One region of the Bacillus sp. 05T22 genome, then DNA from elsewhere that is predicted to be linked to it. Evidence: riboswitches for the same ligand, from Rfam matches in the RefSeq annotation. Region 1 holds a riboswitch; the other holds the start of a gene.
What was found. Region 1 has a riboswitch for S-adenosylmethionine ahead of AC1DIT_RS21420 (hypothetical protein). Riboswitches for the same ligand answer to the same signal wherever they lie in the genome.
Positions count from the first base shown of each region.

Region 2: it holds a riboswitch for S-adenosylmethionine, as region 1 does, so the genes downstream of both, AC1DIT_RS17525 (M20 family metallopeptidase) here and AC1DIT_RS21420 (hypothetical protein) in region 1, are expected to answer to the same signal.

Region 1 is NZ_JBFTMC010000092.1:10,788-14,976, reverse strand. Features, by position in the region: gene AC1DIT_RS21440 (short-chain fatty acid transporter) at 1-13, shown strand, start outside; gene AC1DIT_RS21435 (hypothetical protein) at 77-430, opposite strand; gene AC1DIT_RS21430 (NAD(P)H-dependent oxidoreductase) at 430-1,005, opposite strand; gene AC1DIT_RS21425 (SWIM zinc finger family protein) at 1,029-1,418, opposite strand; gene AC1DIT_RS21420 (hypothetical protein) at 1,699-1,959, opposite strand; SAM riboswitch class I at 2,062-2,160, opposite strand; gene AC1DIT_RS21415 (hypothetical protein) at 2,616-2,807, shown strand; gene AC1DIT_RS21410 (YwiC-like family protein) at 2,854-3,564, opposite strand; gene AC1DIT_RS21405 (ECF transporter S component) at 3,779-4,189, opposite strand, start outside.
Region 2 is NZ_JBFTMC010000061.1:5,235-12,064, reverse strand. Features, by position in the region: gene AC1DIT_RS17540 (YdcF family protein) at 1-385, opposite strand, end outside; gene AC1DIT_RS17535 (GNAT family N-acetyltransferase) at 714-1,211, opposite strand; partial or broken gene AC1DIT_RS17530 (GNAT family N-acetyltransferase) at 1,240-1,599, opposite strand; gene AC1DIT_RS17525 (M20 family metallopeptidase) at 1,678-2,880, opposite strand; SAM riboswitch class I at 2,974-3,078, opposite strand; gene AC1DIT_RS17520 (AAA domain-containing protein) at 3,165-5,474, opposite strand; gene AC1DIT_RS17515 (VOC family protein) at 5,588-5,932, shown strand; gene cuyA (D-cysteate sulfo-lyase) at 6,000-6,830, opposite strand, start outside.

The DNA.
Region 1 (4,189 bases):
CCTTTTTATTTGATTTTAAAACATACAAAAAAGCTAGTTTTATACTAGCTTTTTTACATAATAACTTTTATATAAATCAATTCTTTTCTATGCACCTTATTACATTTATCCATTCTTCACATGAAAGATTTAATCTTCTATATGTAAATAACGTCGTACAAACATTTTCAATCATTGATGGATTATTTCGTAAAAAATCCCACCTTAATACTCTCGGTAAATCATACATTTTGTACTCTTTACTTTCCTTGATGATCCCCTCAACTTCTCGTTCACAAATTCCCCTTACTAAATAATCTGCTCTTAATTCTTGGCATACCTTTTTAAACGCTTCATTATGATGTTTCAATTGAAATAAACAAGCTATATACGTACGAAACAATTCATCATTCCGATTACAGCATTTCATTATATTTTCTATTTTTTTCATTATAAATTTTTAGCCTTTTGGTAGATTTCCATAAGCCACTTTTCACGTTTTGCTGCTTTACTTGTTTTTACAGATTGAAAGACTGAACGTTTTATTTGGCGTATACCACAAAATCGTAAAATACCCTTTTTCATAATCACCCAATCAGCAGAGCGATATAATAGTGCCACGTACCATAGTGGTGAATCTAGTGTATTGATAACCCACGCAGTTTTCCTTGTAAGTAATCCTTTCGGTATTACCCCTTCATATTTATATGCAAATCCTGCAACAAAAACACGATCAATAAATCCTTTTAAAATAGCAGGCATCCCCCACCACCATATTGGATAAATAAAGATAAAAGAATCTGCCTCTTTAACCAATGTTCTATATTTTTCTGTTTCTTCTTCATATACTAAATCATGTCTTCTCTTATCTTCATTAAAAATAAGTACTGGGTTAAATTGTTCCTTATAAAGGTCGAGCAATGTAACAAAATGATTTGTTTTTTGCAATCCTTTTTGTACATGTTCTAAAATGGATGCATTGAAACTAGATGGATTGGGATGTGCATATATGATTAGTACATTCATCTCCAAACAACACCTTTCTTAATTTAAAATTTCCTTTTTTGTAATATCTTCTCTACAATCATTACATTTTTAGAACTCATTAATAATCTCTGCATGATTACCATCAATTCCTCTTTTTCTAACATCTGCAACTTCTCCCTAATCTTCCTTTCTCCAGTACCTTGAATTGCATACACAACTGCTGCCATATGTTTACAATGTTTTTCATAAGGACATTCACAACTACTTCCCATAAAATCTACAAGATCAATGATTACTTCATAATTCCCATAATTCCCTGTGACGAACGCAAATACTTTACCATTATGTATTTCTATATCCTCTACATGTCCCTCCTCATAATATTCGTATCCTCTATCTATAATGTGCCTAGAAATCCATTTTTTCATTTCAGTTACTAAAAAAGCGTACATAACATCTACCTTTCCTTAAATTCCCTTTTGACTCCGCCTGGTTTGCATGATATTCTAATACATGTCAAGTAGCAAGCCTACATGACACAACAACTGACACCTACTCGGCGAAGGTGTCTCTTTTCGTTTTTAGCCGAATGAAATGCCTCTTTCAGGGCATATTCAACTTTTGACACTACACACTCAACACCATTCCCTTGTATCAGGCTGCTTTAGCAGTCTTTTACTCTACATACTCCTTTTAATTTTCAGATAAATTATAACATAAAAAAAAGAGAGACTAGCTCCCTTTTCGCGCCTTATAATATACCCCTTTTTCAGCATAGAGATATTCTTCATCAGCTAAAGTAATTTTCCCATCCAGTTTCAGTTCGTCTAATAGCCTTGATAAATAAAATTGGTGTAACATTTTTTTCGTGAATTTTCCTTCATGATGCGAAACGATATGTTCTTGAATATCTAATAGTGATATTGGTTTATCTTGCTCCATCATATATTCATATACTGCATTACGCAGCTTTACGTATTTTTCAAGTGTCACAGTACAATTGCAACCCCTTTCTTCTTATTCTGTTGTTTTTAGAATCGGTTTTTTTGCAACAAAAAAACCTCTTCGATAAGAAGAAGTTACGTATATATCTTCGTCTTATCTCCCAGAACAAATATGTTCTGCTGGAATTAGCACCTGCATCGCGGTTGCTGGGTTTCATCGGGCCAGTCCCTCCACCTCTCTGGATAAGAAAATATTCACTTTATAGCCTACTATAGCCATTTTCATTTCAATTGTCAAATCATATAAAGTGAAACTTTAATCAATTGAACCATTACTATCTGTAATAGCAGGGATAAAACATTTAAAACAAGTTATATTTTCTTTTCTAACGCTCATACTAGAAGTGTATGCAATAAAGTGAAACTTTAATCAGTGGGGGTTTTCTTCATCCCCCACTGATTATTAGCCCGACCAATCGGGCTTTTACTGGCAGTTTATCTCCCACCTAACTTCTTTAGAAAAGCGGAAGCGGCTCGCTCAGAATCACAGGACGTTGGAGCCCCCGACAGAGAGGCGCTTTTTTCCTCGTCCGAGGGGACGAAACGACCGGAGATTTTAGCCGCTAGAGCCGGACAATGCTTTCACCGAATTTTGAGGTAGGAGTATTACTGCCCACAAATAGCGGGATAAAGGAGGAATATATAATGAACAAAAACGCACGTGGATATGTTCAAGATTCTTATCATTCTTTACATGAAGCAAAACAATCTTTAGAAAACGCATTACAAACAGTCGAAAAAACTGATAATCGAGAACGTATAGAACAATCCTTGCAGGCTGTGGAGCACGCCTTACAAAAATGTGATCATACGGTTCATATTTTGGAACAAGAATGAATACATCCCATCTATTTACTAGATGGGATGTAACTCAAATGGCATACTAAAACAGTATTGCCGTGACAATTAAAAAATATACAGAATTAACGATTTCTAAAACCCCTACTTTTAAAATAGATATTTTCTTACCATATAATATAATTGCTCGAACTAGACTAGGTATAAAAACTAGAGAAAGCCATGGGTTTACTACAAACAATGCAACAGTTAAGAAAATGTGATATCCCCATGATACATAGCGATAGGTCGGGTTATTCTTTTCACGTATCATTGTTTTCACATAAAATGTACTACCTAAAAAGTATAAAAAAGAAGTTGCTGCAATCCACCATGCTGTTTCATCAACTGTTTTCATCGAAAAATAATAACTTATTAAACCACCTATGCAAAAAACAAGTATTGCACAAATATCATTTACTAAAGCTCGTTCCCTTTTTTGACGAGCAAAATATATATTCACAAAAAAGAGCGGAATCATAATAGCTGCGAAGAAAAGAATTTTCCACTCGTATAGTAAAGATAGTATACCGAAGACACATGCAATAATAAAATAAATAATTGCTGAATGTAAAAATTCTTTCTTTCGCGTTTGCTTCATATACATCAAAAATGGATACGTTGCTAAATAGATAAATAACCAAGCGATAAAGAGTGGAATATGATAGAAAGTAGGTTTACCAAGTATTACACTAAGTATAAACGGAATCAGCAGCATCCCCCATGCACCGTGCTGCTTTGGAACAACTAGCTTCATGAATATGGCATCTCCTCTTTGAATTTTTTCTCATTTACTATTATATAAAAAATCTCATATAAAAATCGAAGCATATTAAATCGATTTCTTGACATTTTTCACAATATAATATGTATGAAAAAATGCTTCTCACCAGTGGTAAGAAGCATGAAAGAGGCAAACGAATATGTAAGTCGCGACCCTACTTTATATTCTTATGCTTTATGATATATACTTATGCTTTGTTTACTTGAGATAATAGCTCTTTATCATCATCTAAAATTCCATATTTCTTTTTAAACCTTGTAATAATTCTAATCCACGATGAGCCAAACAAAACAAGAAAAATTACATTTGAGAGTGCATGAGCTAGATCAAAGTAAAAACTTGCAGCGTAGTATGCAATAAAGTCTTTCCATGTTAATCCTTCTAAAAAGCCAAGTATCCCCCACAAATTCATAATCCAGCCAAAAACAAAACCGGCTATGAACCCATAGATGACTCTCCCCCATAACTTTCTCATTATAAATGTATTTCGAAGTAAACCAGCTATAAAACCTATCATTCCCCAAGAAAACATTTGCCACGGTGTCCAAGGCCCCTGTCCTAAAAATATATTAGATACAAGTGCTGCCGTTGCCCCAAT
Region 2 (6,830 bases), on a different contig from region 1:
AATTATCTTCTGTAAAACGCGACTGTGTTTCAATTAATATATCTTCATCCTTTACGTTATGCTTTAATGCATACGCTTTCGCAGTACGTGCTTCTTCCTGCTCTGCTTCAAATTTAGTACCACCTGTAAAAATAATTTTTTTAATACTTCCATTCTTATACAAAGAAATCGCATGATTGATTCTTTCACGAAATACAGGAGATGGTTTTCCGTTCCAAGAAGCTGCTCCTAGTACAATAGCAGCATCTGTATCCACCTCATCCGTTTTAAAGCGATAACTCCAAATATCGTAAGCTGCATAACTTACAAATAGAATGATAGAACTAACCATAAGCAAGAACACTTGCAAGACTCTTCTTTTTTTACTTTTCTTATTTTGTTTCATTTGTACTGGCCTCCGTGCATTATCCATACTTCTAAAAAATAATCTATTTTAAATCATTATATTTGAGTTCATTTGAAAGAAGGCACTTTTCTCAACAATTGATTCGTGCTATAAAGGGTTTTCATTCAAATAGAGGATTTTTAATTTACTATTTTTTGTGGTTCATATTTTATGAATTTAATTTATGTACAAAATTTCTCATACAACTCCATTGTAACGAATTTTTTCACAGAAGGGAATGATGAAACAAAAGTATATAAAAGAAGTAATCATTTTGTAAGAAAAAGAGGTATATTTTTCCCTCTTAGGGACGTATACCTCTTCCACTTCACTTTACAATCCAATATTTCATATGTTGTTCTTCAAGCACACATGTAAAACCGGCTTTTTCTAACACTCTACTTGAAGCGGCATTACTCGTTAAACAATCCGCTTGAATTGTTTGTACTTCTTCAGTCTGCTGCAACCATTTTACAAACGCACGCGCCATTTCAGTCGCATAACCATTTCCTTGATAATTTGATACGATACTATATCCAATCTCCACTGTACCAGTTGAATCCGGTGCACCTTTACAGCCCATTTCACCAATAATGATATTGTCTTCCTTATGAATAATGAGTCCACTCCACTTACTTTGCTTTGGATTTTTCCGTAAACCTTCCGCAACCCATGGTAAAATATCTTTATAATCAGGCATTGGCCATTCTAAAGATATTTTATATGGTATGATTTCTTGCAGCTCTTCTCTGCCTTTTATCGTTGCCTCAACAAGTTCTAATGTAAAAGGAATCATCTTTAGTCTTTTTGTTTCAATATTTGTCATGTTTGCCTCCTATTTATACAGGTCCATTTTGTACCGCATATTGCAATAACATGTACTTACATTCCGTATTCATACTTGTTCGTTGTACACTCGGATGATACCAAGTTTGGCCGAGTTCAACCGTTTTGTTATTATTTGAAATACTGTACAAACGTGTACTGCCTACAACTTCATTCGTTTTTTGATCTATAACAACAAATGGTAAATCCGTTCCCTTTTCATATCGTTTTACTGCCGTTTCAACATATCGCTCCATATCTTGATAGCTATCCATTTTAGCTATTAAATACGTCCATATTTCTTTATTCCCTTCCACAATTGAAAATAATTTTTCGGCATCATTTGTATCTATTAATCGTAACATTGCTCGTTCATTTGTTATTTGCATGAACAATTCCCCTTTTCTATGTATCTAGCTGTATTATAAATAAAATTTCAAACGAACACCTCCACAATATGAATCACATTATTGATTTCTCTGTGCTTCTTTAAACTCTTCCTTAATTTGATCAAGCGTTCCTTCTTCTGTAATTAATCGATATGCTGCATACGCTAATGCTTTTGCGGATGTAACTAATGCTTTATCGCCAAGTTCCGAACGAGCTGCTTCTCTAAATTCATTCGTATGTGCAACTAAATTATCCGGCCCAATTTTAATATAAGGATGAACCGTTGGTACGACTTGACTCACATTTCCTGCATCTGTTGAACCGATTCCAAGTCTCTCTTTACGATTTACATTTTCACCAAGGTTTTCTAATTCCTCCGCAACCACTTCATTAAATGTTTTTGTCACTAATAGTTCATCGATTTCATTTTGAAACTGATTAATTTTTACTGTTGTTCCTGTTGCTAGCGCTGCACCTTGCGCAATATTTCGTACTTTTTCAGTTACTTCAGCACATCTTTTACGTGTTGCTGCGCGAATAAAGAAACGTGCCGATGCGTAATCTGGAATAATATTTGGTGCCTTCCCTCCTTCTGTAATGACACCATGAATTTTCACATCTGATGGAAGTTGTTGGCGAAGTGCATTAATGCCATTATAAAGCTGAATAATTGCATCTAACGCATTAATTCCTTCTTCTGGGGAAGCAGCCGCATGTGCAGACTTTCCATAAAAATGAAAATCAAGTGGATCAACTGCTAGTGAAGGACTTGTCGTTGCTGTTTTTCCGCTAGGGTGAATCATAAGTGCTGCATCAATATTGTTAAACAAACCTGCTTTCACATAACTTGCTTTTGCGCTTCCATTCGGCCCACCTTCTTCTGCTGGTGTCCCAAATACAACGATTTCACCACCAATTTCTTCAATTGTTTCCGATAATGCAATCGCTGCCGCAACGCTTATTGTGCCAATTAAATTATGACCACACGCATGGCCTAATCCAGGCAAAGCATCATACTCCGCTAAAAAGGCAATTATGGGTCCTTGTTTCCCTGAACTTTTCCGTGCGATAAATCCTGTTTCATGCCCTGCTATATTGTGCTGAAGCTGAAATCCTGCACTCCCTAAAAGTAAACTTAATGTTCTAGATGCAAAGAATTCTTGATTTCCAATTTCAGGATTCGCATGTATATCATGACTTGTTTGTAAGTATTTTTCTTTATTTCTTTCTATACTTTCAGTAATGCTATTTCGGTGTGACGTTACTTGTGTTGTTCCCATTTCCCTATTCCTCCTTTAAATTTGCACATAAAAAAGCCTCTTTCCAAAAGATAGAAAGAGGCTTAAAAAATACAGATTCAAAAATGGCCTTCTTTCTTATCTTTCAAGTCTTTCACTTGCTGGAATTGGCACAGTATTCATATCGAATCCGCTGCCGAGGTTTCATAGGGCCAGTCCCTCCACCTCTCGTGATAAGAAAATCATTTTTATTTTCATAAAATTGCATTAAATTATTTTCATTCTAGTTTTATTCCGACTAAATGTCAAGGAATTACGATCCGATTTTAACGAATATCTAAAAAACCTTTTAAAACGCCAATCGTTTCAGGTGCATGCATTCTCGCACTTATAAAAGGGAATTCCGGACTTCCTTCAAACATCATTTGCGATGTTAACGGAGCACCTACCCAAAAGATTTCATCATCAATACATACAAATGGGAGTGATTTATTTTGCCTTTGTACTCTCACATTTTTTAATGGAATTGGTCCATCGCTATAGATTGTTACTTGCGCTGTTGTACGCATTAACGCCTGCCATACCCTTTTATCTACTTGTCTTGTACTTGGAAGCGAAATAATAATTTTTTGTTTTGCTGACAGAATGTCTTTTAATAATGCTTTCGTCTCTTCCAAATTCATTTGCATAAACCATCTCAAGCGTTTTGTAATTTTTCGTTCTAACAATGGACGCGATGTTGTACGATCATATACATTTCCGTGTCTTTCTATGTGAGCAGTTAAGTGAGATAGCGCTTGTTTTCTAGAAAGGTTTTTCCGCATATACTGACAATCCGATAACTGGATGAACTTCCCTCTTGCCCTTGATACTGCAACGTTTACAAGACGATGATTCTTATGATCAAAGAATAACACGCCAGGGCGCTCTTGCGGATAACTATCTACCGTATCAAATATCATCATGTCTCGTTCAGATCCTTGAAATTTATGAACTGTCGCTGCTAGAACAGGTGTATTTCGATACTTTGTTTTTTGCAATACTTCTCTTATAAATGTTGATAAGAACCGAGACTGTGCCCGATATGGCGTTACAACTCCAATCGATTGCACCCCATCTAATAATCCAATTAAGATCATTTGCATTGCAACTAAACCGGACATAATATTAAAACGAGAACCAGAAGCGGCATCTTTTAAAGAATAAGCTCCCATTAAACTTGTATCAAACAGAGCTGTCGCTTCATTTGCAAACGGCTGTAATTTCGCTAATTCTTGCCTTGCCGAAACAGAAGGATGGTCGAACACTCTATTCTTATAAATAAATGAGTTTGTAAATTTAGATATATCTGCATGCATACGTCTTTGTTCTTGCAACATAAATAAATTCGGATGCTTTTCATAACTATTTACCGATTGCACAATCCCCGCATGATAAAACATATCTTCCCCGAGCCACTTTCTAACAAGCTCATGATTTGCCATCGTAATTGGAGGTAACTGTAAAAAATCACCACAAACGACAATTCGCTTACCAAGAGAAGCAGCTAATGCGATTTGTGGCACATATGCCATACTCACTTCATCTACAACAACTAAGTCAAATGTTCGTTCATAAACAAGAGAATCAATTGCGCATTTAGATAGCGTTGCACCAATTACCTGTGCATTTTCAATATATTCTCTTTCTACCTCTTTAATTTTCGCTCTTTGCTTTCTGAGATCGCCTTCAATTTCTTGTATACGTTTCTTATCAGAAGCAGTCGCCTTATAAGATAAGATTTTTTGACGTAAATCTTGGCGCATTTCCTCTAAATAGAGCTTTTCTTCTCCCCATGACCCATTCGTTGTTTCCACTAATCTAGAAGCAAGCAACGTTTCATGGTTACGTATATGTTCATGTTGACTAAATCCATACCGGACGATTTCTCCTGGTGTCCATTTTTCTTTCTTTTCGATTTGCTTTGTTACTTCACTCATTAATACATCAACTGCCGCATTACTGTGAGCAAGTACAAGTACTGATTTTCCTTTTTGATAATGAGCCGAGATAATGCGTGATAAGTTATAAGATTTCCCTGTTCCAGGCGGTCCCCAAACATATGTTGTCGGATTATAAAAAGAACGATATGCAAGTTCATTCTTCGGATTTTTCATCTTTTCAATATGCTTTGGCGCACTCTTTCCATCCAAAAGACGTTTTACACGCTGACGCTTTTGCTTATCTTTTCGAACTTCTTTCAACCGCTCTTGTAATTGCTCTAATAACTGCCATGGTTCACTATATAAAATCGCTTCTCTTATTTCGCCTTGTATATAATCATTTAATTTCAGTTCGATTTCTAATCCATGTACAGATAGCACTTCTCCTGTTGCTTCCTCACCATCAAATTCAATTCGGATTGGTGTACCATCAGGTAAGCTTACTTCCGAAATAAGCTGAAATACATACACTGTACTCTCATAATCTGTATATAAAAAACGGCCATTTATAATAGATAGCTTACTACCGCCTATCGTTTTCCAATGTTTAATCTCATATGCTAACGCCTGATGCCACTCTTTCATCGTTTCCGTTAATGAAGGAGTTTGCGAAGTTGTATTCATATAATAATTTCCTTCCTTCTCTCCAAACATACTTTCTCACTATATCATAGAACGTCATAAAATTTGCAAGGTTTTTATCTTGCTTATTTTCTTAATTTTCAATATTATGATACATATGAAATTTATGGAAATAAGAAATCAATATGCCAGTAAGAAGAATAGAACACGTTGGAATCATGGTTTCCAACTTAGAAACATCTATTTCATTTTATGAAGAAGTAGTTAGACTAAAACTTATCAAACGTATGGGACATCCAAATCCAAACTTACAACTTGCTTTTTTAGGTGTAGAAGAATCACAAGAAACAATTTTTGAATTAATTGAAGGCTATAACCCTTCTCTTCCAACAGGAGGAAAAGTACACCATATTTGCTTCAAAGTAGATTCATTGGAAGAGGCAATTGAAACATCGCCTGATGGAACACGTTACATTTTCTTCTCTGGTCCTGGTGGGGAATGGATTGAGTTTTTTGAGACGGGGAGGTAATTATACTTCTTTTCATTCATAGCCAATAAAAAATCAGCACCACATATTTCGGTGCTGATTTTTTATTTTAGGAAAATAGCGATGTATTCGCATATAAAGCAGGTGAACCACCTGAATGTACAAATAAAACATTATCTTCCTTCTTAAATGTACCTTTTCGGATTAAGTCTATCAGTCCAGCTCCTGCTTTCCCTGTATATACTGGATCCAGTAAAATTCCTTCTGTTTTTGCTAAAAGCTGAACAGCTTCTACCATTTCAGGTGTTGGTAAAGCGTATCCTGGCCCAACGTATTCATCAAAACATGTCACGGCCTCACGCGGAATACTGTTTAGAATATCAACATGCGCTGAAGTTTCTTGCACAAGCTTACATACCTTTTCTTCTTGTTCAGCTTTTCCGCGGCTCACATTCATTCCAATTACCGGGATCCCTGTTTGTCTTCCATAAAATCCAGTAATCAAACCAGCATGCATGCCACCGCTACCACTTACACAAACAACCGCATTGAAATCTATCCCTTGCTCAAACGATTGAGCCATAATTTCCTCTGCACATGCAATATATCCCATTGCACCGGTAGGATTGGATCCTCCAACTGGAATGACGTATGGTGTATGCCCTTTTTCAGTTACTTCTTTGACCACTTTTTGCATCTCATCCATAAGGTCAGTTCCGTTTGGCACAACGATTACATTTTCAGCACCTAATAAATGATATAAGAAGTAATTCCCATTAAAGTCTGGTTTTTCTTCTGGTTCAAGTCCTTCTTCTAATACAAGAATGCATTTCATTTTCTCTTTTACCGCAGCCGCTAATGTTAATCGGCAATGATTGGACTGAATACCGCCAGCAGTAATTAACGTATCTGCACCTTTCGCCTGTGCATCCGCCACAAG